3 regions of the Methylobacterium sp. E-012 genome follow, and region 3 is predicted to be linked to each of the others. Evidence: predicted binding sites of a transcription regulator. Region 3 holds the regulator's gene; each other region holds the start of a gene.

Region 1 (7,698 bases), 2.6 Mb from region 3:
GAATACACGTTCCAGGAGCTGTGGCGGCTCAACGAGGACGCCCTGCCGATCGCGATCCACCACGGCTCGCTCGACGCGCAGCAGCGCCGCCGGGTCGAGGCCGCCATGGCGGCGGGGCAATTGCGGGCGATCGTCTGCACCGCGACCCTCGATCTCGGCATCGACTGGGGCGACGTCGACCTCGTGGTCAATGTCGGCGCGCCGAAGGGGGCGAGCCGGATCATGCAGCGGATCGGCCGGGCCAACCACCGGATGGACGAGCCCTCGAAGGCCTATCTCGTTCCGGGCAACCGCTTCGAGATGCTGGAATGCCAAGCGGCGCTGGACGCCGTCGAGGAGGCCGCGCAGGACACCCCCGACGCCCGCCAGGGCGCCCTCGACGTGCTCGCCCAGCACGTTCTCGGCATGGCCTGCGCCGACGCCTTCGATCCGCTGGATCTCTACGACGAGATCGTCTCGGCCACGCCCTATGCCGGGCTGACCTGGGAATCCTTCGAGCAGGTGGTCGATTACGTCGCCACCGGCGGCTACGCCCTGCGTGCCTACGAGCGCTTCGCCAAGATCCTGCGCGGTCCGGACGGGCTGTGGCGGGTGCGCGACGCCCGCACCGCGCAGGCCTATCGGATGAATTTCGGCACCATCGTCGAGGCGGCGCGGGTGCGGGTGCGCCTCGGCCGGAGCCTGCGGGGCAAGCCCGGAACGGTCCTGCCCAAGTCCGGCCGGGTGCTGGGCGAGATCGAGGACGAGTTCGCCGAGACCTTGACGGTGGGCGACACCTTCCTGTTCGCCGGGGAGACCCTGCGCTTCGAGGGGCTCGCGGAGGACGAGTGCCTCGTGACCCGCGCGCCGCCCGGTACCGACCCGGCGATCCCGTCCTACGCGGGGGCGAAATTCCCGCTCTCGACCTTTTTGGCAGCGCGGGTTCGGGCGCTGATCGCCGACCCGTCCGAATGGGACCGCCTGCCGGAGCAGATCGGCGCCTATCTGCTGCAGCAGCGCCGCCGCTCGGTGCTCCCGGGGGAGCAGGATCTCCTGGTCGAGACCTTTCCCCGGGGCAAGCGGTACTATCTGACGGCGTTTCCGTTCGAGGGCCGGCTCGCCCACCAGACCCTCGGCATGCTGCTCACCCGGCGGCTGGAGCGCGACGGCCTGCGCCCCCTCGGCTTCGCAGCCAACGATTACGGCATCGCCATCTGGACGACCCGCGACGTGTCCGAGCGCGCCGCCCTCGATCCGGACTTCATCGGCGACCTGTTCGCCGTCGACATGCTGGGCGACGACCTGGAAGCCTGGCTCGACGAGTCGGCGATGATGAAGCGCACCTTCCGGCAATGCGCGGTGATCGCCGGTCTGATCGAGCGCCACCATCCCGGGCTGAAGAAGTCCGGGCGCCAGGTCACGATCTCCACCGACCTGATCTACGACGTGCTGCGCAAGCACCAGCCCGACCACCTCCTGCTCCGCGCCGCGCGGCAGGATGCGGCAACCGGACTCCTCGACGTGAGGCGCCTCGGCATGATGCTAGAGCGCATCCGGGGGCGAATCACGTACAGGTCTCTCGACCGGGTCTCGCCGCTCTCCGTATCCGTGATGCTCGAGATCGGGCGTGAGCGGGTCTACGGCGAGGGCGCCGACGAGATCCTGGCCGAGGCCGAGGCGGAGCTTCTTCAAGAGGCCCTGTCCTGACGGTCGATCCGCCCTCCCCCGACGACACCGAGGATGCGATCTTGGCGGCCGGCCTGAGACTCGAGAAGACTCAAAAGCACCCGACTCTGCACCTCGCGGGCGAGACCCTGGTGCTCGACCTGTGCGGCGGCCTCTGGCTGCCGGAGCACCGGACGCTGATCGTGTCCGATCTGCATCTGGAGAAGGGCTCGTCCTACGCGGCCCGCTCCGGCCAGTTCCTGCCGCCCTACGACACCCGCGAGACGCTCGCCTGCCTGCACGAGGCGGTGGCGCGCCACGAACCCGCCCGGGTCGTCGCCCTCGGGGATTCATTCCACGATGCCCGCGGACCCGAGCGCATGGAGCCCGGCGACCGGGCCATGGTGGCGGCGCTCCAGGACGGCAGGGACTGGGTCTGGATCGCAGGCAATCACGATGCCGCAATCAGCCAGGGGGTCGGCGGCCGCTACGCCGACGCGCTGACACTGGGCGGCCTGGTCCTGCGCCACGAGCCGAGCCCGGGCGACGCGCCCGGGGAGATCGCCGGGCACCTCCATCCCTGCGGCAAGGTCGCGATGCGCGGCCGCGCGGTCCGCCGCCGCTGCTTCGTCACCGACGGCAGCCGCGTGGTGATGCCGGCCTTCGGCGCCTATGCGGGGGGCCTCAACGTCCGCGACAGGGCCATCGAAGGCCTGTTCCCGAAGGGTTTCACCGCCCACCTCCTGGGAGACGGGCGGGTCTTCGCCATTGGACGGGCACAGCTCGCCCGGGACTGAGCCTGCAGCGGTTCGCTTCGTCCGCTCGACCGGATCAGTTCGCCGACATGAAGCGGTTCACGCTCTCCGACAGACTCGAGGAGTGGTCCGCCAGGCTTCCGGCGATGCCCCGGACCGCCTCGGCGAACTGGCCGGTCGCGTTGGCCGCCTGTGAGACGCCGCCGATATTGCCCGACATCTCGTGGGTCGAGACCGCCTGTTCCTCCACGGCGCTCGCCATCGCCAGGGTCAGCTTGGACAGCTCGCCGACGGCCGCGGTGATCATCTCGATGGCGCCGACCGCCTCGCCGGTCGCGCTCTGGATCGCCGAGACCTGCTGGGTGATCTCGCCGGTCGCCTTGGCGGTCTGCTCGGCCAGCGCCTTGACCTCGCTGGCCACCACCGCGAAGCCGCGCCCGGCCGCGCCGGCGCGCGCAGCCTCGATGGTCGCGTTCAGCGCCAGAAGGTTGGTCTGGTCGGCGATCGACTTGATCATGCCCACCACCGCGTCGACCTTCCGGGCATTCTCGGCGAGCTGCCGCATCGTCGCGTCGGTGGTCCCGGCCTGGGTGGCGATCTGCTGCGCCCGCTCTGAGACCCGCCCGACCTGCCCGGAGATCTCCTGGATGGCATTGTTCATCTGCTCCGAGGTCGCGGCCACGGAGGTGGCCCTCTGTCGGGCGGAATCGGCCGACTGCGTGAGCCCCTCCGCCGATTGCTGCATCTCCTCGATCGCCGACCCGACCGCCGCGACCACCCGGTTGACCTCGGAGGCCATGTGGACCTGGGCCGACACCACCGACCAGGTCAGCATCGGTCCGATGTAGTTCCCCTTCTCGTCGTTGACCGCCGTGACCTGCAGGTCGAGCGTCTCCGGACCGACCTTGATCTTGGTGCGGTGCGGGAGGCGGCTAGCATCCGCCAGCATCGAGCGCTGGTGGCGGGGGTTCTTGTGGAACACGTCGAACGAATGTTCGAGCATCTCATCGACCTTGATCGGGAGATGTTGCTCGAGTGGACCGAGGGTACGGCGCGAGGTCGTATTCAGGTAATTGATCCGGAAGTTGTCGCGCGGATCGGCGGTCATCACCGCCACGGGCATGTTGTCGATCATCGACATCAGCCGGTCGATCTGGTTCTTCTTCACCGAGATGTCGCTTGCGAACTTGATGACCTTCACGGGCTTGCCGCTGGCATCGAGGATCGGATTGTACGTCGCTTCGAGCCAGACAGGGTGCTTCTCCTTGTCGAGCCTGAGGAATTCGCCGGTGACGTATTCACCCGACCTCAGCTTCGCCCAGAAGGCCGCGTAGTCGTCCGATTTGACCGACGCATCATCGACGAAGATCGAATGGTGCTTGTTGATGATTTCGTCGAGCGCGTATTTCATCAATTTCAAGAAGTTTTCGTTCGCACTTGTGACGTGACCATCCATATTGAATTCAATAATTGCCAATGACCGATTGAGCGCATCGATCTTGGCCTGCGATTCGCTGTAGGTCGTCCGCTTGAACATGGCTGCACCCGCTTGTGATGCATCTTTCAAAACCATGGACGCGTTAATCCAATCCTAATCCTAAATTGAATTTTTATTTCGTCATTTGAGTTCTATAATACGGTGCTGATATCAATCGAAAACAGTATTATATAGAGCCATTACTTCAGTATTATCGATAGCAAATAATAAAAACATCTCGAAAATTATAGTATCAAAACCAGCCCCGCATCCGAAAATATATGATCGGCGCGAGCGCGCTCACGAGAATGAGGGCCAGGGCGTAGGGGTAGCCGTAGGTCCAGTCCAATTCCGGCATGTGCTTGAAATTCATGCCGTACATCGACGCGATCAGGGTCGGGGGCACGCCGACCACCGAGACGACGGTCAGTACCCGGAAGACATTGTTCTGCTCGATGTTGATAAGACCCAATGCCGCGTCGAGCAGAAATTGAACGTTTTCTGCCAGCCGCGTCTCGAACTCGTCGAGGGACTCGATATCCCGTTTGATCGTCTCGAAGCGGCCATCCTCGGGAAGGCCCAGCCCGTCACAGGCGGCTGAAACGAACGGGACGATCCGCTCCAGTCCGAGGAGGCTGGCGCGAATCTTCCCCAACGCTTTCCCGCGGCGGCTGATCCCGTGCAGGATCCGGCGCAGCGCCAGATCGCGGCGCCGCGGTGGCGGGCTTTCCAAGCGGCGCCGCTCGGGGCCGCGGACATCGAAATCGAAGATCCGCGACGAGAGCGTGTCGAGTTCCGTCGCCATGTCCTCCAGCGCGTCCGCGAGGTTGTCGACGAGCTCTTCCAGCACGACCAGGAAGACCTCGCTCGGCGTCACGCTGCCGTCACCCTCGGCGATCCGCTTCGCCGCGGAGGCGAAGCTGCGCAACTCGTGGAAGCGGATGGTGACCAGGTGGTCCTTCGTCAGCATGAGGCCCAGCGGCTTCAGCTGCGAGTCGCTGCGTTCGAAGGTAATCATCGGTGTCGAGAGGGAGAGCCCGCCCTTCACCCGGCGCAGGCGGCTCGAATTCTCGACCTCCGCCAGAGCCGCCCGCGACGGGACGCGCAGCCCGGTCGACGCTTCCACGGCGGCGGCCTCCTCCGGGGTCGGATCGTTCATGTCGAGCCAGACGGCCCCGTCCGGAATGCGCCCGCCGGGCTCGATCGCCAGCGGGCCTTCGGGTCCGTGCAGGCTCAGCATCGGCGCATGGGATCCATCTGGAAGAACGGGCGGCCGCCCCGCCATCACGCCGTCGCGCGGGGGTGCGACCGTCTTGACACGACACGCCGCCGAGCCTACCTCACCGCGGTCTTTGGCACTCGCCGAGACAGAGTGCTAACAGTCGGGTTTGGACGCGGCCTCGCGGCCGCATCAACGCCAACTTCAGACCTGAAGCAAGAGGGCAGCTCATGAACTTCCGTCCGCTGCACGACCGCGTGGTCGTCCGTCGCATCGAGAGCGAGGAGAAGACCAAGGGCGGCATCATCATCCCGGACACCGCCAAGGAGAAGCCGCAAGAGGGCGAGATCGTCGCCGTCGGCCCCGGCGCCCGCGACGAGACCGGCCGCATCAACCCGCTGGACGTCAAGAAGGGCGACCGCGTCCTGTTTGGCAAGTGGTCCGGCACCGAGGTCAAGATCGACGGTCAGGACCTCCTGATCATGAAGGAATCCGACATCATGGGCGTCGTCGCCCTCTGATCGGATCACCCGTCCCGACCCTTTGAGGCCGCTCCGGCCTTGGGGTTCAACCTAACGACAAGAGGCAAACCATGGCAGCGAAAGACGTTCGTTTCTCCGCCGACGCCCGCGACAAGATGCTTCGCGGCGTCGACATCCTCGCCGACGCGGTGAAGGTGACGCTCGGCCCCAAGGGCCGCAACGTCGTGATCGAGAAGAGCTTCGGCGCCCCGCGCATCACCAAGGACGGTGTGACGGTCGCCAAGGAGATCGAGCTCGCCGACAAGTTCGAGAACATGGGCGCCCAGATGGTGCGCGAAGTGGCCTCTAAGACCAACGACATCGCGGGTGACGGCACCACCACCGCCACCGTGCTGGCTCAGGCCATCGTCCGCGAGGGCGCCAAGTACGTCGCCGCCGGCATCAACCCGATGGACCTGAAGCGCGGCATCGACCTCGCCACCGCCGCCGCGGTGAAGGACATCATCGCCCGCGCCAAGAAGGTCTCGACCTCCGACGAGGTCGCCCAGGTCGGCACGATCTCCGCCAACGGCGACAAGGAGATCGGCGAGATGATCGCCCACGCCATGCAGAAGGTGGGCAACGAGGGCGTCATCACCGTCGAGGAAGCCAAGACCGCCGAGACCGAACTCGACGTCGTCGAGGGCATGCAGTTCGACCGTGGCTATCTCTCCCCATACTTCATCACCAACGCGGAGAAGATGGTCGCCGAGCTGGAAGACCCCTACATCCTCATCCACGAGAAGAAGCTGTCGTCGCTCCAGGCGATGCTGCCGGTGCTCGAGGCCGTGGTCCAGACCGGCAAGCCGCTGCTGATCATCGCCGAGGACATCGAGGGCGAGGCGCTGGCCACCCTCGTGGTCAATAAGCTGCGCGGTGGCCTCAAGGTCGCGGCCGTGAAGGCGCCGGGCTTCGGTGACCGCCGCAAGGCGATGCTCGAGGACATCGCGATCCTGACCAAGGGCCAGATGATCGCCGAGGATCTCGGGATCAAGCTCGAGAACGTGACGCTTCCGATGCTCGGCCGCGCCAAGCGCGTGCGGATCGAGAAGGAGAACACCACGATCATCGACGGCGTCGGCGAGAAGTCCGACATCGAGGGCCGCATCAGCCAGATCAAGGCGCAGATCGAGGAGACCACCTCGGACTACGACCGGGAGAAGCTGCAGGAGCGTCTGGCCAAGCTCGCGGGCGGCGTCGCGGTGATCCGCGTCGGCGGCGCGACCGAGGTCGAGGTCAAGGAGAAGAAGGACCGCGTCGACGACGCCCTCAACGCCACCCGCGCGGCGGTCGAGGAAGGCATCGTCCCCGGCGGCGGCACCGCACTGCTGCGCGCCAAGAAGGCGGTCGCTGAGCTGAAGAGCGAGATTCCGGACGTCCAGGCCGGCATCAAGATCGTCCTCAAGGCCCTCGAAGCCCCCCTGCGCCAGATCGCCCAGAACGCGGGCGTCGAAGGTTCGATCGTGGTCGGCAAGATCACCGACAACACCTCCTCGGAGACCTACGGCTTCAACGCCCAGACCGAAGAGTACGTCGACATGATCCAGGCCGGCATCGTCGACCCGGCAAAGGTCGTGCGCACCGCCCTGCAGGACGCGGCTTCGGTCGCTGGCCTGCTGGTGACCACCGAAGCCATGGTCGCCGACGCCCCGAAGAAGGATGGCGGCGCCCCCGCGATGCCGGGCGGCGGCGGCATGGGCGGCATGGACTTCTAAGTCCACATCACCCGTAGAGATGAGGAAGGGGGTCGCCGAGAGGCGGCCCCTTTTCTTTTGTTGTATCGAGATCCAAGCGTTGCGGGAGACACCGTCCAAATTTCATATTCGGCGCCTGTGATGGGCATACAGAGGAGCCGGATGCAGCCAACCGCCATGTCTAAGCCCGTCCACCTCGCCGTTTGGGTGAGATCCTGCAGAGACGGCAGCGGCATGCTGCGGGCGTCGAATCCCAGCGCGATCTGTCCAGACGCGTCACTTCCCTCTCCGAATTCCTGCTGACGCTGGGGCTACCCTCCCGGCATGGGGGGCAGGAGACGCGCGTTGCAGTTCCGAAATGATCTCGACAGCGTCGTGCGAAAACTCG
Region 2 (7,698 bases), 860 kb from region 3:
CCCGGCGGCGCCCTCGGGATTCACCGGCGGTCAAATCCGAGCGGGCCGACGGGATCACCCCTGCAGCCGACCGACCGTGCCGGCATGGTCGACCGGGCCGTGCTGGAGACCCCGCCAGCCGAGCCAGCCGGTATAGAGCCCAACCAGGACGATCAGCGCCGCCGAGGCGTAGGGGGCCTGCCGGGCGAAGCGGCCGAGCCCGGGCCAGCGGCCGCCGATGTGCCGGACGCTCAGCGCCGCGATCACGCCGGCCGACACCATGGTGATCGCCAGCCCGATGCTGAAGCACACGACCAGCGCGAAGCCCAGGCTGAGCTGCTTCAGCTGGATGCAGAGCAGGAGGACCGTGATCGCGGCCGGACACGGGATCAGGCCGCCGGTCAGGCCGAACAGCACGATCTGACCCGTCGTCACCGGGCGTCCGGAGAACCGCCGCCGGATATCCTCGGCATGGGCGCGGGCATGGGCGTCGTCCGCCGCGCCCAGGTCCATCGGATCATGGTCGTGGTCATGATCATGGTCGTGCTCCGCGAACGCGACCGCGTGGATCTCCGGGCCGGCCGATCCGACCAGCTTCAGCCGCGCCGTGAAGGCATGCGGCTCCGGGATCGCCTCCGTGCTCTCCAGAAACGCGCCCGCACGCGCGAAGGCGAAGGCCGTGCGGTCGCCGTCCGGTCGGACGGTCTCGAGGGTGACGTGCTGCGGCGGGGGCAGCACGCCCTTGATCCGGCTTAGGCGCCACCGGGGCGGCACGCCGTCCTCGAACACCTCCAACCTGAACACGCCGTCACGGGCGGTGACGCGCGTCGCGTCGTCGGCGTGGGGGTGGTGATGCGCGTCGGACTGCGCCCGCCACGTCCGCCAGAGCATCCAGAGCGCGATGCCGACGATCAGGACGGCCGAGGCGAGCTGGAAGTACGGCTCGCCGGTCTCGCCGCCCCATTCCTGGCCGAGATATTGGCCGCCCAGCGCGATCACCCACACCACCGCCGTGTGCGAGAGGGTCGCGGCCAGCCCCAGCAGCACCGCCTGCAGGACCGTGCCCCGCACCGCGATGATGAACGCCGCCATCATCGTCTTGGCGTGGCCGGGTTCGAGCCCGTGCAGGGCGCCCAGCAGGATCGCGGTCGGCACGAACAGCCAGGCGTGCGCGGTCCCCTGCCGGAGCAGGTCGGTCAACGGCGTCATGGGGCAGGCCCCCGTTATTTGAGGTAGGTGCGGACCACCTCGATCAACTCGGCCGCACCGCGGGCGCGCTCCGCATCGGTCTCGGTGGCGGGGTTCACGACGTGATGGCGGATATGGTCCTCCATCAGCTCGGCGGTCAGGCCGTTGATGGCCCCACGCATCGAGGCGACGAGCATCAGCACGTCCGTGCAGCCGAGTTCGGCCTCCAGGGCGCGCTCGACCGCCTCCGCTTGGCCTTTGATCCGGCGCACGCGGGCGAGCAGCTTCGTCTTGTCCTTGAGCGTGTGTCCCATCGGCCGTCCTTCGAGCCATGATATAGGGGGGTACCCTATCCGTGTCGAGTCCGAGGCCCGCGCACTGACGCACGGGATCCCGAACCGCCCCCCGTGGAAGCGGGCCGGCGGCCCCGTTCGGAGTGCCTCATGAAACGCCCGGTGCGCACCCCGGCGACGGCACGGCGTGGTCCCGCGGGCGGGGCCCGGCGCGACCGGCTTCGACCCGACGCCCGGTCAGGCCGGGATCGGGGCCTCCTCCGTCGTCACGTGAAACCCGACGAGCTCGTTGGGCCCGAAGGTCAGCGTGAGCGGGACATCGGCGGCGTCGCGCCCATAGGCGATGAGGATCCGCCCGATCCGCGAGCTGTTGTTCCGCGGATCGAAGGTGTGCCAACGGCCCCCGAGATAGACCTCCATCCAGGCCGCGAAATCGCCGGGCGCGTGCGGCAGCGGCAGGCCGATATCGCTGACATAGCCGTTGCAGTAGCGGGTCGGGATGTTGAGGCAGCGGCAGAAGGCGATCGCCAGATGGGCGTAATCCCGGCAGACGCCCCGCTGCTCCTCGAAGACCTCGAAGGCCGTCCGGGTCGCCCGCGCATGCGCGTACCCGAAGGTGATCCGATCGTGGACATAGTCGCAGATCGCCTGCACGCGGCTCCAGCCGGGCGGGAGATGCCCGAACAGCTCCCAGGCGATGGACGAGAGGCGATCGGTCTCGCAGTAGCGGCTGCCGAGGAGGAACAGGATGCTGTCGGAGGGCAATTTCTCGATCGCGATCTCCGGCGCGTCGGGCTCCGGCTGATCGCCGCTGCCGTGGTCCCGCACGATCGTGTCGGTCTTGAGCGTGAAGCGCCCCGCCGGGGCGACCATCCGGTTGCACCAGTTCCCGAAGCTGTCGCGATAGCCCTCCAGGGGAACCGCCGGGCTGGTGATCAGGTGATCGGGCTGTTCGAGATCGGAGAAGCGCGAGGCGTGAACGTTGAGCGTCGCGATGACGGGGGTGGGCTGCGAAAACGCATACGCCATCTCGCAGCCGACTTTTATGCGCATGAGCTCTGTCCTCCCGGGCGACCGTGAGATCGGCACCGGTCCCGCCGGCACGGCGAGCTTGGGCGCGCATCACGGCGATGACCCATGCAAATCCGGGGCAAACCGCCGGCGGTTGGACAACCGCGCGCGGTCACGACCCCGCAGCACGGCGCAGGGGCGTCTCCGGCCCGATCCACTGCGAGGCGCCCCCCGACACGCCCGCAGGGCGGGCGGCCGGAGAGCGCCGGTCGGTTTTCGGCAGGTCAGAAATCCATGCCGCCCATTCCCCCCATGCCGCCGCCGGCGGGCATGGCGGGCGCCTCCTTGCGCGGCGCTTCGGCGATCATCGCCTCGGTGGTCACCAGCAGGCCGGCCACGGAGGCCGCACCCTGAAGGGCGGCCCGCACGACCTTGGCCGGGTCGACGATGCCGGCCTGGAGCATGTCGACATACTCCTCGGTCTGGGCGTTGAAGCCGTAGGTCTCCGAGGCATTGGCCAGGATCCGGCCGACCACGATCGAGCCCTCGACGCCCGAATTCTGGGCGATCTGACGGATCGGGGCCTCCAGGGCCTTCAGCACGATCTTGATGCCGGCCTGGACGTCGGGGTTTTCGTTCGAGAGCCCCTGAATGGCCGCTTTGGCGCGCAGCAGCGCCGTGCCGCCGCCGGGGACGATGCCCTCCTCGACCGCCGCGCGGGTGGCATGCAGCGCGTCATCGACGCGATCCTTCTTCTCCTTGACCTCGATCTCGGTCGAACCGCCGACGCGGATCACCGCGACGCCGCCCGCGAGCTTGGCCAGACGCTCCTGCAGCTTCTCCCGGTCGTAGTCCGAGGTGGTCTCCTCGATCTGCGCCTTGATCTGCGAGATGCGGCCCTCGATGTCGGACTTCTCGCCGACGCCGTCGATGATCGTGGTGTTCTCCTTCTCGATGCGGACCCGCTTGGCGCGGCCGAGCATCGGCAGGGTCACGTTCTCGAGCTTGATCCCGAGATCCTCGGCGATCATCTGGCCCTTGGTCAGGATCGCGATGTCCTCGAGCATCGCCTTGCGGCGGTCGCCGAAGCCCGGCGCCTTCACGGCCGCGACCTTGAGGCCGCCGCGCAGCTTGTTGACCACGAGGGTGGCCAGCGCCTCGCCCTCGATGTCCTCGGCGATGATCAGCAGCGGCTTGCCGGTCTGGACCACGGCCTCGAGCACCGGCAGCATCGCCTGGAGCGACGACAGCTTCTTCTCGTGGATGAGGATGTACGGGTCCTCGAGGTCGGCGACCATCTTCTCCGCGTTGGTGATGAAGTACGGGGAGAGATAGCCGCGGTCGAACTGCATGCCCTCGACGACGTCGAGCTCGGTCTCGGCGGTCTTGGCCTCCTCGACCGTGATCACGCCCTCGTTGCCGACCTTCTGCATGGCGTGGGCGATCATCCCGCCGATCTCCGTATCGCCGTTGGCCGAGATCGTGCCGACCTGGGCGATCTCCTCGGACGAGGCGACCTTGCGGGAGCGGCCCGCGATATCCTTCACGACTGCGGCCACAGCCAGATCGATGCCGCGCTTCAGGTCCATCGGGTTCATGCCGGCGGCGACGTACTTCACGCCCTCGCGCACGATGGAGGCCGCGAGAACGGTCGCGGTGGTGGTGCCGTCACCGGCGGTGTCGCTCGACTTCGAGGCGACCTCGCGGACCATCTGGGCGCCCATATTCTCGAACTTGTCGACGAGCTCGATCTCCTTGGCGACGGTGACGCCGTCCTTGGTGATGCGCGGAGCGCCGAAACTCTTCTCGATCACGACGTTGCGGCCCTTGGGGCCCAGCGTCACCTTCACCGCGCTGGCGAGCAGCTCGACACCGCGCAGCATCTTCTCACGGGCATCGACCGAAAAGCGAACGTCTTTGGCGGACATGGTGGTGGCTCATCATCTGTCGTTTGGCCCCGAGGCACGCCACAGCGGGCGCCTCGAAGGGCAGGTCGGGGTTCGGGGCCGCGTGCGGCGACTCTGAAGGCTCTGAATCCTCAGATGCGTCGCGCGCGCTGACGCCGAACCGGTGTCCATTTCGGCAGCGCGCGCCCTAGGCGACGACGCCCAGGATGTCGGATTCCTTCATGATCAGGAGGTCCTGACCGTCGATCTTCACCTCGGTGCCGGACCACTTGCCGAACAGGACGCGGTCGCCGGCCTTGACGTCGAGGGCATTGATCTTGCCGGCCTCGTCGCGGGCACCCGGCCCGACGGCGACGACCTCCCCCTCCTGCGGCTTCTCCTTGACCGTGTCGGGGATGATGATGCCGCCCTTGGTCTTCTCCTCGCCCTCGATGCGGCGGAGCACCACGCGGTCGTGTAGCGGACGGAATTTCATTGCGAGATCCTGATCGTTCCCAGGCATGATCCAACCGGCATGGTTGGCGCGATCGCGGGAAGCGTGGCGGCGAAGACGGGAATCGCGGCCCGATCGGCGCATCATTAGCACTCGTCTGGGAGAAGTGCTAACTTTTTGCGTGGCCGAAGCCCGCCAGCCGGATCCGACATCCAAGCCTCAGACGAGATCCGATCCCGGACGGCATGGTCAGGTCATGCGCCGAACCGGAACGTCGTCTCCGCGCAGAGCGGCAGGGGCTCGCCATCCCGACAGGTCGTCAGCGGTCGGATGTGCCCGCGGCCGCATGGCGAATGGAACCAGCGTTGACATGAAACTTCGGGCGCCGGTTTGTGCTCTGTGTTTGCGATGCGCGATCGGATACAGTCAGTGTCGTCCGAGATATTATTACAAAGAAATCAATCATCGAGACGTATTGCGTTCGGGCTTGATCGTCCCGGCTCGACCCCCGAAGCGCTCTCGTGCAACCAGTCTCCCGCTTGCTTGCCGGCCGATGGGGCCTTGGCGGCTCTCGGGGCAGGCTCGGATCGGGCCGTATCCGATGCGGTCGCGGGAAGCGCCGGGGGCGCAGGCGGCCTCACGCTCTGCGATCCGAAGCCATCGACGCACCGGCGGAGCGCGATCGGATCAGGCAATAGTGTGCAATCGTTCACGTTGACGGGGGCCTGAGCCGATGCCGGCGTGCACGCCAAGCACAGGACGGTCCAGAGATGACATCGCGATTTCATCCTCATCTCCCTGTCGGATTGACCTGCAGGATCTCGATGCTGCTCGGCTCACCGGCCTTCGGGTTGCGCTTGGCGGGGGGCACGCCCGGACCGGCCTGCGGGGCCGCGGGGGCGCTGACCCGTCCCGCATTGTCGGCCGGGCGCGGCAGTCAGCAGAGGCCGCGTCGCGGATACCCTGAGCGTTGCCCGGGTCGCCGAGGCCGCCCACGTCAATGCCGAACGCGTCGCTGAACGCGTCGCTTCCTCGGATTCCGGTACCGCCGCGAACGCCCGCCATCACCGTGTCCCCGATTCCCCCGTCCTGCCCCGCCGGCCACGAAGGCGGGGGCGTTCACCGTCGGCACGATACCGAGCGCCTCCGATAGTGGACGCGGCAGGCCCGACATGGATTGGCTGAGCGTCCCAAACTGGCGGCTCATACGGCCCCAGAATGCGGGTGTGATTTTCGCGTGACAGGGCACCCAGGCCCGTCCGCCCGGATGCCATCACGAGACGCGGCGCGTGCAATCGATCGGTGTCGGACGGCCGCAGCACGGCGGCGTCTGCGCCGAGGCCGGCCTCGTCCGTCGCGACCGGGCAGCCCGATCCCGTTCGGGCGGGATGCCATGTCCGGGAGAAGGTCGGTGGCCCGGCAGGCACTTGGGGATGGCTAAAGCCGTCGAGCCGCCGGGCCCGATCAGGCGGGTTCAATGGACGCCCTGTGTAGGCGCCCCAGAAAATATCTTCAGACCTGGCTCTAGACGTTCCACGAACGGGACTACATTCGGGGTAACAATAGAGAACTCACTCGGCATATGGCATCCCGACGACCCTGCTGCGTCCATGTCAGGGATGCGGCGTCACCCGGCCCGGGCTACGTCGGTGCCGCTCGCGTCGGCGTCAGGCCCTCGTAGCAATGGCCGCGCGCATGCTCGCGTTCACCGCCCCGCGCGAGGGCGGTGACGGCTTCGACGCGTACCATCGCCTGTACAGCGTCGGGGCCGATGTCGAGCGCACCGACGGGCCTTTCCATGCCCGCGTCCACATCCGCCGCTTTCAGCGGATGGTGCTGTACGAGCGCGACCTCGGCGGCCTCCTGCACCGCCGCGATCCCCGCCGGGTGGGGCGGGACGGCTTCGACCACCTCGTGCTGCATCTCCTGCTGGACGGTGATCTCGCCGCTGGCCCCCCGGGGGCGGAGCACCGGTTGCGGCCCGGTGAGATCATGCTCGTCAATACCGCCCAACCGCACTGGACCCGTGTCGGCCGCGCTCGCCTCCTCTCCGTGGCACTCGCGCGCGCGATCGTGGAGCCGGCTGTCGGCGCGCTCGACGCCCTCCACGGCGCGGTGCTGCCCGGGGCCGCGGCCGGGCTGCTCAGGGATTTTCTCCTGTCGCTCGTGCGCCGTGCGGACAATCTGCCGGATGTCGCGGTCGAGGGGGCGGCCGACACCGCGACCGAACTGCTCGGCCTCGGGTTGAAAGCGGCCACGGCCGCGCCGGTGGCACGACGGGTGTCGGCAGCGGCGGCGCGGCCGCTGCGCCGCACCCGTGCCGAGGCGTATGTCGACACCCATCTGCTCGATCCCCGCCTGGACGCGGCGACGGTCGCCGCCGGCATCGGCACGTCCCGCAGCCGGCTGTACGAGGATTTCGCCGACGAGGGCGGCGTCGCCCGCTACGTGCAGCGCCGGCGCCTGGAGCGCCTCCGCGACGCCCTGCGCCGGCCCGGCGAAACCCGGTCCGCATCCACCCTCGCCTTCGCCTGCGGCTTCATCGACGAGAGCCACAGCAACCGCGCCTTCCGCGCCGCCTTCGGCGTCCCGCCGGGCCGCTACCGATCGATCGTCCACAGGGCGCGGCTCGACCGGTCCGACCACGGCCCGATCGAGTCCGTGTTCGAGCGCTGGATCAGCGAGCTGTACTGATGGGCGCGGATGGCGCCGCCGCGGCTCCGGGCCTGTCGGGCCGGTCACTCGTTCTGCTGCTCGCGGCGACACAGTTCCTGGCGTTCAGCGACCGCTTCCTGATCACCCTGGTGGCACAGCCGCTGAAGCTCGATCTCGCCCTGTCGGACACGCAGCTGGGCGTGCTGCAAGGCTCGGCATTCGCCGTGCTCAA
Region 3 (7,698 bases):
CCGGTTCTCCAGCGATCACCTCGGCCGCCCGGTGCGCGGCCATGGCATTATCGTGGACGTCACGGACCTGAACGCCCGGGACGGTGACGCGAATCCGGTGGCGGATCCGGGCGAGACACCCCTCGAACGCGCCGCCGACGCCGCGATCTCGGCGTTCCGGGCGGTCGACGCCCTGAACGATCCCGGCCTCAGGGCGTGGGCGGAGGCGCTCCTGCACGAGATCGGGCGGAAGCTCGCCGCGCAGCAAGCCGCCGAATCGCGCGCGAACCTGAACTGAGTCCGGCGGGGCGCGGCTCAGGCCGTGCTCTGAACCCGCAGGTGCCGGTCTGCCGACCGCTGCGCAGCGGGGCTGGAAATCTCCGCCCCGTCCGCGCACACAGGCAGCGCCGCGGCGTTGCCGCTCAGCCGGATGGAATGCTCGGATGGATACGGCAGATCTCGCCCCGCACGCGCATCAGGTCCTGCCCGAAGCGACGCTGCCCGGGCTGCCGAACCACTACCGTGGCAAGGTCAGGGACAATTACGACTTGCCCGACGGCCGGCGCATCCTGATCACCACCGATCGGATCAGCGCCTTCGATCGGGCGCTCGCCGCGATCCCGTTCAAGGGCCAGGTCCTTACCCAGACCGCGCGCTACTGGTTCGAGCGCACGGCCGACCTCTGCCCGAACCACGTGCTGGCCTATCCGGATCCGAACGTCGTCGTCGGGCAGCGCCTGGACATCCTGCCGGTGGAGGTGGTCGTGCGCGGATACCTCGCGGGCACGACCTCGACCTCCGTGCTGACCCGGTACCGGGCCGGCGAACGGGCGATGTACGGCCATCGCTTCCCCGAGGGCATGCGCCCGAACGAGCGCCTGCCGGACGCCATCATCACGCCGACCACCAAGGCCTTCGACGGCGGCCACGACGCGCCGCTGACCGAGGCCGAGATTCTCGGCCGCGGCCTGCTGAGCGCGGAGCAGTGGCGCACGGTTTCCGAGGCGGCCTTGGCCCTGTTCGCCCGCGGCCAGGCCCTGGCGGCCCAGCGCGGGCTGATCCTGGCGGACACCAAATACGAATTTGGCACGGACCGGGACGGCCGCATCGTCCTGGCGGACGAGATCCACACCCCGGACAGCAGCCGCTACTGGTTCGCGGAGAGCTACCCCGCGCGCTTCGCGGCCGGCTCGGCGCCGGAGAGCTTCGACAAGGACTTCGTGCGCAACTGGGTCGTGGCCCGCTGCGATCCCTACACGGATCCGATCCCGGAGATCCCGGCGGATGTCGTCCTCGAGACGGCCGCGGTCTACATCCGCGCCTACGAGACGATCACCGGCCTGCCGTTCGCGCTGCCGGATCCGGCCGAGGTGCCGCTAGACCGCATACGGCGCAACATCGACGCCTATCTGGCCGCCAATCCCATTCGCTGAGCGGACGGCGCTGCCCGCACCGTCCACCCAGCGTTCAGGAGAAAAGGCTCACGCGGCGGCCGCCAGTGGGGCCGGGGAAGGGGCGTCCATCGCCCGCAGGTAGACGTCGAGCAGGGTCTCCTGCTCGTCGCGCTCGTCCTTGTCCTGCTTGCGGATCTTCAGGATCTCCTTAAGGATCTTGACGTCCAGGCCCTCGCCCTTTGCCTCGGCGAAGACCTCCTTCTTGGCCTCCATCAGGTCCTTGATCTCTTCCTCAAGCCGTTCCACGCGCTCGATGATCGAGCGGATCCGGTCGCCCGCGACGCCCACGGTGTCGGTCATGTCGGTCATGCAGTTCCTCGTCGGATGACGGGGCACACTGGCCGGCGCAGGGTAAGCGGCGGGTTAAGGCGGCGCGGTCTCGGCGTGGGGGACGATCCGGGCGCGATCCGCCCCGATCGTCCGACCGCGCTCAGGCATGGGCGAAGCGCGCCTTCTTGCCGAGCGCCTCCTCGACCGTGCCGTCGCCGTCGAGATAGCCGTGGACCTTGGGGTTCGGCATGATCAGGGACGCCACGAAGGCGATCGCCATCAGCACGGTCACGTACCAGAAGAACGTGCTCTCCATGCCGTTGTCCTTGAACCACAGGGCGACGAACTCGGCGGTGCCGCCGAAGGTGGCGTTGGCCACCGCGTAGGACAGCCCGACGCCCAGCGCGCGCACGTTGGTGGGGAACAGCTCCGCCTTCACGATGCCGCTGATGCCCGTGTAGAACGACACCACCGCGAGCCCGAGCGTGATCAGCGCGAAGGCGAGATAGGGGTCCTTGTTGGTGCCGAGAGCCGTCATCAGCGGCACGACCATGAGCGTGCCGAGGCCACTGTAGAGCAGCATGTTGACCTTGCGGCCGATCCGGTCGGACAGGGCGCCGAAAATCGGCTGGATCGCCATGTAGACGAACAGCACCACCGTCATCACCTGCGAGGCCGAGGTCTTCGGCATCCCGGCGGTGTTGACCAGGTATTTCTGCATGTAGGTCGTGAAGGTGTAGAAGCTCAGGGAGCCGCCGGCCGTGTAGGCGACCACGACCAGGAACGCCCGCCAGTGCTTGAACAGCTCGGCGAAGGTGCCGGCGGTCTCCTTGTCGCTGCTGTCCCTGGTCTCGGCCAGCGAGCGCCGGAGGTAGAGGGCCACGATGGCGAGGCCGGCGCCGATGAAGAACGGGATGCGCCAGCCCCACGCCGTGAGTTCGGGCGCGGTCATGACCGTCTGGAGCAGGACCAGGACCAGCGAGGCCAGGAGCTGGCCGCCGATCAGCGTGACGTACTGGAACGAGGCGAAGAACCCGCGCTGGCCCTTGATCGCGACTTCGCTCATGTAGGTCGCCGAGGTGCCGTACTCGCCGCCCACCGAGAGGCCCTGCAGCATGCGGGCGAGGAGCAGCAGCACGGGCGCCATAGTGCCGACATGCTCGTAGGTCGGCAGGATTCCGATCAGCAGCGAGCCGAAGCACATCATCAGCACCGAGATGACCATCGAGGTCCGCCGCCCGACCCGGTCGGCGATCCGCCCGAACAGCCAGCCGCCGACCGGCCGCATGAAGAAGCCCACCGCGAAGATGCCGGCGGTCTGGAGAAGCTGGCTGGTGGAATCCCCCTTCGGGAAGAAGGCCGGCGCGAAGTAGAGCGCGAAGAACGCGTAGCAGTAGAAGTCGTACCACTCGACGAGATTGCCCGAGGACGAGCCGACGATCGCCCAGATGCGCCGGCGCCGATCCGCAGCGTCGTCGTGGGCGCTCGGCGCGATACCGATCGTATCGTTTCTCGAGGCGGACATGGCGTCTCCGTCGACCATTCTCGGCGCCGGCACGGGCCGGGCTCTTCTTCGTGCTGCGCGACGTTACAGGTGATGACCGTGATCGCAAGTCCGTGATCGGTCCCGAGCCGCGGACAGCTGTGGCCAGTGTCAGTGAATCCGGTTCGTCCGCGGCGGGGTCATCGCGTTCGACCGTCAGGCCCGGTGCGGGCGGTGCGACCCCGGGATGACGCGATAGACGGTCTATCCCTCGACACCTGCGCCGCGTCAGCGATGCGACGGAACGGATTCCGCCGGGGCCCCGTTGCGGGCGTTGCGAGCGCCGCGAGCGCTCCGACGGAAGCGGGAGGAGAGGCCATGAAGCGGATACTGAGGGATACGGTGGCGGCCGCGATCGTCGTCGTCGGAGCGGCGACCGCCTTCGCCCAGGGTGGTCCCGGCGGCGGCGGTCCGGGTGGCGGGCCCGGCGGCGGGGGAGCTGGTGCCGGCCCGGCCGGCGGCGGCGCGGGACCGGGCGGCGGCATGCGCGGCGGTGCCGGCGGCCCCGAGGGCGGCGGCATGCGCGGTGGCGCCGGCGGACCCGAGGGTGGTGGCATGCGCGGCGGTGCCGGCGGACCGGAAGGCGGCGGGATGCGTGGCCCCGGCGGCGCCGAAGGTGGCCCCCGCGGCGCGGAGCCGGGTGGTCCGGCAGGCCGCGGCGCGGAAGGCCCGGGGCGGCCCGGTGGCGCGGCCGAGCGCAACGGCGCCGGGGAGCGCGGCGGGCCGGGCGGCAATCCCGGAGGCGCGGAGCGGGGCGGTCGCGAGACAGGACCGGCGGGCGAGCGCGGCAACCGGGATGGGGCCGGACCCGACCGGGGTGAGCGCGGCGGCGCTGGCGAACGGGGCGGCCGGGACGGTGCCCGGGGCGGCGGGCCGGCCCGCGGCGCGGTGGGCCGCCTCGATACGCGGCAGCGCTCAGAGTTCCGCGGTTCGATCACCCGGCTCGGGGTCTCGCCGCTGCGGGATGTGGCCTTCGGCCTCGCGGTCGGCACCGCGATCCCCCGGTCCGTGAGCCTTCACCGGCTGCCGCCATCGATCGTCGAGTTCGTGCCGGAATACGAGGGCTACGACTTCATCCTGGTGCGCGACGACATCGTGATCATCGATCCCGACACTTACGAGATCGTCGACGTCATTCCGGGCTGATTGGTCCGCAAAGACTACCGCACGCCGGACGGAGGCCGCTCCGGCGTGCGGCACTGGCCGTGTCGTCGCTGCGATCATCGGTGGGCTTCGGTCGCCATGCGGACCGCGAGCGAGGCCAGCACCGTTCCCATCAGCCAGCGCTGGATGACGCTCCAAAGCGGGCGCCGGGTGAAGAACGCGGCGATGGTCCCGGCCGAGACGACGAAGACGGCGTTCATGCCCACGCTGACGGCGAGCTGCGTGCCGCAGAAGATCAGCGCCTGTGCGAGGACGCTTCCGCTCTCCGGATCGATGAACTGGGGCAGGAGCGACAGATACAGAACCGCGATCTTCGGATTGAGCAGGTTCGTCAGCAGCCCCATCGCGAAAAGCTTGCGCGGGCTGTCCTTGGGCAGATCGTGGACCTGAAACGGGGACCGACCGTTGGGCCGAACCGCCTGCCACGCGAGCCAGAGGAGGTAGAGCGCGCCGGCGAAGCGGACGGCATCGTAGGCGTAGGGGATCGCGATCAACAGGGCCGTGAGTCCCACAGCCGCGCACGCCATGTAGACGATGTGGCCCGCGAGGATGCCGCCGAGCGAGATCAGACCGGCCGTCCGCCCCTGCGCGATCGAGCGGGAGACCAGGTAGACCATGTTCGGTCCCGGTGTCAGGGCCATGCCCAGCGAGACCGCAGCGAAGGCCAGGTAACTCGCCAGACTGGGCATGCGGATCCCCAGTGTCGCGCGACGTCGGGCCGACGCGCGCGCCTGCCCTCGGCAACGACGAATCAGTATCGATCATCGAGATCCAGGCTGACTTAAAATCTAAGCTTGGCGGGCGCCTCTTGTGAAGCCATCGCGCGCCGCGATCGTGCGGTTCACCGACCCCCGTCGAGGAGCTTCGAGACGACCCGGGCGGTGTAGTCGACCATGGGCACGATCCGCGCATAATTCAGCCGGGTCGGACCGATCACCCCGACGACGCCGACGATCTTCTGCGAGCCGTCACGGAACGGCGCCGCGATCAGCGAGGAGCCGGAGAGCGAGAACAGCTTGTTCTCGGAACCGATGAAGATCCGCACGCCCTCGCCGCCCTCGGCGCGGGAGAGGAGGTCGATGACGTCCTTCTGCGTCTCCAGATCGTTGAACAGCAGGCGGATGCGCTCGAGATCCTCGACGGCGCGCAGGTCGTCCAGCAGGTTGGCCTGGCCGCGCACGATCAGCTGGCGCGCCTCCGTGGGACCCACCGGAGTAGCGAGCCCGGCATCGACGAGGCGCTCGGTGATGGCGTCGAGCTCCCGCTTCATGGCCTTGCGGCCAGCCTCGATCTCGGCCCGCAGCGATCCCAGGGTGCGGCCCTGAAGCCGGGCGTTCAGGAAGTTCGTCGCCTCCTGGAGGGCCCCGGCCGGTAGGCCGGCGGGCAGGTCCACCAGCCGGTTCTCCACGGAACCGTCGTCCGAGACCAGGATCACCAGGGCGCGGGCCGGGTCGAGGCGGACGAACTCGATGTGCTTCAGGCTCACATTCGCCTTGGTGGTCAACACCACCCCGGCCCCCCGCGAGACGCCCGACAGCATGGTCGAGGCCTCGGCCAGAGCGGATTCGAAGGTGTGGCCGGAGGCGGCGGCGCGCATCTGCGCCTCGATCCGGGCCTGCTCGTCCTGGCTGACATCGCCGAGTTCGAGCATGGCATCCACGAAGAATCGCAGGCCGAGCTCGGTCGGCAGGCGGCCGGCCGAGGTGTGCGGCGCGAAGATCAGGCCGGAATGCTCCAGATCCGCCATCACGTTGCGGATCGAGGCCGGCGACAGCGCCATCGGCAGGATCCGGGCGAGATTGCGCGATCCCACCGGCTCGCCCGTGGTGAGGTAGCTCTCGACGATCTGCCGGAAGATCTCCCGGGCGCGTTCGTTGAGGGCGGCGAGGGCCTGCATCGATGGATCGTTCGGGAAACGAGAGTTCGGGTCTGTCACGCGGTCATCCTGTGGTCCGATCATGTCCGGCCGACCCGCCCGGATCAATCCATACGGCGATGCTTGCTCACGGTGCCGCACCGGCCTAAGAGCCCGGCCCTCGACATTCACCACAGAAGGGGCCCGCAATGCGGCCTTCCAAGCGTGCCGCCGACGAGTTGCGGCCCGTGAGCCTGGAGCGCGCCGTGTCGCGCTACGCAGAAGGCTCCTGCCTCGTCAGCTTCGGCAACACCCGGGTGCTCTGCACCGCCTCGCTGGAGGAGCGCGGGCCCCCGTGGCTGCGGGGTTCGGGCAAAGGATGGGTCACGGCCGAGTACGCCATGCTCCCCCGTGCGACGCACGAACGCACCCGGCGCGAGGTCGGTTCCGGCAAGCCGTCGGGGCGGACGCAGGAGATCCAGCGCCTGATCGGCCGCTCGCTGCGGGCCGTGACCAACCTCCCGGCCATGGGCGAGCGCCAGGTCACGGTCGATTGCGACGTGATCCAGGCCGATGGCGGCACCCGGACCTCCGCGATCACCGGCGCCTGGGTGGCGCTGCACGATTGCTTCGCCTGGATGCGGACGCGCTCGATCATCTCGGTCGACCCGCTGAAGGACCATGTCGCGGCCGTCTCCTGCGGCCTGTACAAGGGGATGGCGGTGCTCGACCTCGATTACGCCGAGGATTCGGCGGCCGAGACCGACGCCAATTTCGTGCTCACCGGCCGGGGCGGCATCGTCGAGGTCCAGGGCACCGCCGAGATGGAGCCGTTCACGCAGGAGCAGCTCCTCGAACTCCTCGGCCTGGCGCGCGCCGGCACCGACCGGCTGGTCGCCCTTCAGAAGGAGGCCCTCGCGTGAGCCGCAGGCTGACCGGCAAGGTCGTGATCGCCACCCACAATGCCGGCAAGCTCGTCGAGATGCGCGACCTCCTGGCGCCGTTCGGGGTGGAGGCGGTCTCGGCCGGCGAACTCGGCCTGCCCGAACCGGACGAGACCGGGACGATGTTCGCCGAGAACGCGGCGATCAAGGCGAAGGCCGCCGCCGACGCCACCGGCCTTCCCACCTTCGCGGACGATTCCGGCCTGTGCGTCGACGCCCTCGACGGGGCGCCGGGCCTGTTCTCGGCCCGCTGGGCCGGCCCGGACAAGGATTTTGCCGGGGCGATGGCGCGAATCTTCGCCGAACTCGACGCCCGCGGGGCGATCGACCGCCGCGCGCACTTCGTCTCGGCCCTGGTGCTCGCCTGGCCCGACGGGCACACCGAGCTGTTCGAGGGCCGGGTCTTCGGCGACCTCGTGGCGCCGCGCGGTTCGGCCGGCTTCGGCTACGACCCGATCTTCCGGCCGGACGGGCATGACCGCACCTTCG

Evidence for each region. The regulator HrcA, encoded in region 3, represses chaperone genes, less so after heat shock. The targets are predictions, from matches to a motif close to GTTAGCACTCNCNNNNNGNGAGTGCTAAC.
Region 1: a site for HrcA is predicted at 5,228-5,256, ahead of groES (co-chaperone GroES). Genes of this name have one in related genera too.
Region 2: a site for HrcA is predicted at 4,957-4,985, ahead of groES (co-chaperone GroES). Genes of this name have one in related genera too.

What each region holds. Positions count from the first base shown of each region.
Region 1 covers NZ_JBYQEY010000001.1:5,059,183-5,066,880, forward strand. Annotated here, with positions in the region: gene AC3IF1_RS24135 (ligase-associated DNA damage response DEXH box helicase) at 1-1,686, shown strand, start outside; gene pdeM (ligase-associated DNA damage response endonuclease PdeM) at 1,728-2,441, shown strand; gene AC3IF1_RS24145 (methyl-accepting chemotaxis protein) at 2,476-3,936, opposite strand; gene AC3IF1_RS24150 (CorA family divalent cation transporter) at 4,130-5,116, opposite strand; gene groES (co-chaperone GroES) at 5,326-5,616, shown strand; gene groL (chaperonin GroEL) at 5,688-7,331, shown strand.
Region 2 covers NZ_JBYQEY010000001.1:3,283,462-3,291,159, forward strand. Annotated here, with positions in the region: gene AC3IF1_RS15875 (nickel/cobalt efflux transporter) at 55-1,188, opposite strand; gene AC3IF1_RS15880 (metal/formaldehyde-sensitive transcriptional repressor) at 1,203-1,481, opposite strand; gene AC3IF1_RS15885 (transglutaminase-like domain-containing protein) at 1,698-2,513, opposite strand; gene groL (chaperonin GroEL) at 2,756-4,399, opposite strand; gene groES (co-chaperone GroES) at 4,566-4,853, opposite strand; gene AC3IF1_RS15900 (helix-turn-helix domain-containing protein) at 6,507-7,505, shown strand; gene AC3IF1_RS15905 (MFS transporter) at 7,505-7,698, shown strand, end outside.
Region 3 covers NZ_JBYQEY010000001.1:2,424,506-2,432,203, forward strand. Annotated here, with positions in the region: gene AC3IF1_RS11565 (PAS domain-containing protein) at 1-277, shown strand, start outside; gene AC3IF1_RS11570 (phosphoribosylaminoimidazolesuccinocarboxamide synthase) at 423-1,412, shown strand; gene AC3IF1_RS11575 (DUF2312 domain-containing protein) at 1,461-1,742, opposite strand; gene AC3IF1_RS11580 (MFS family transporter) at 1,864-3,228, opposite strand; gene AC3IF1_RS11585 (DUF1236 domain-containing protein) at 3,565-4,392, shown strand; gene AC3IF1_RS11590 (LysE family translocator) at 4,467-5,099, opposite strand; gene hrcA (heat-inducible transcriptional repressor HrcA) at 5,252-6,307, opposite strand; gene rph (ribonuclease PH) at 6,475-7,188, shown strand; gene rdgB (RdgB/HAM1 family non-canonical purine NTP pyrophosphatase) at 7,185-7,698, shown strand, end outside.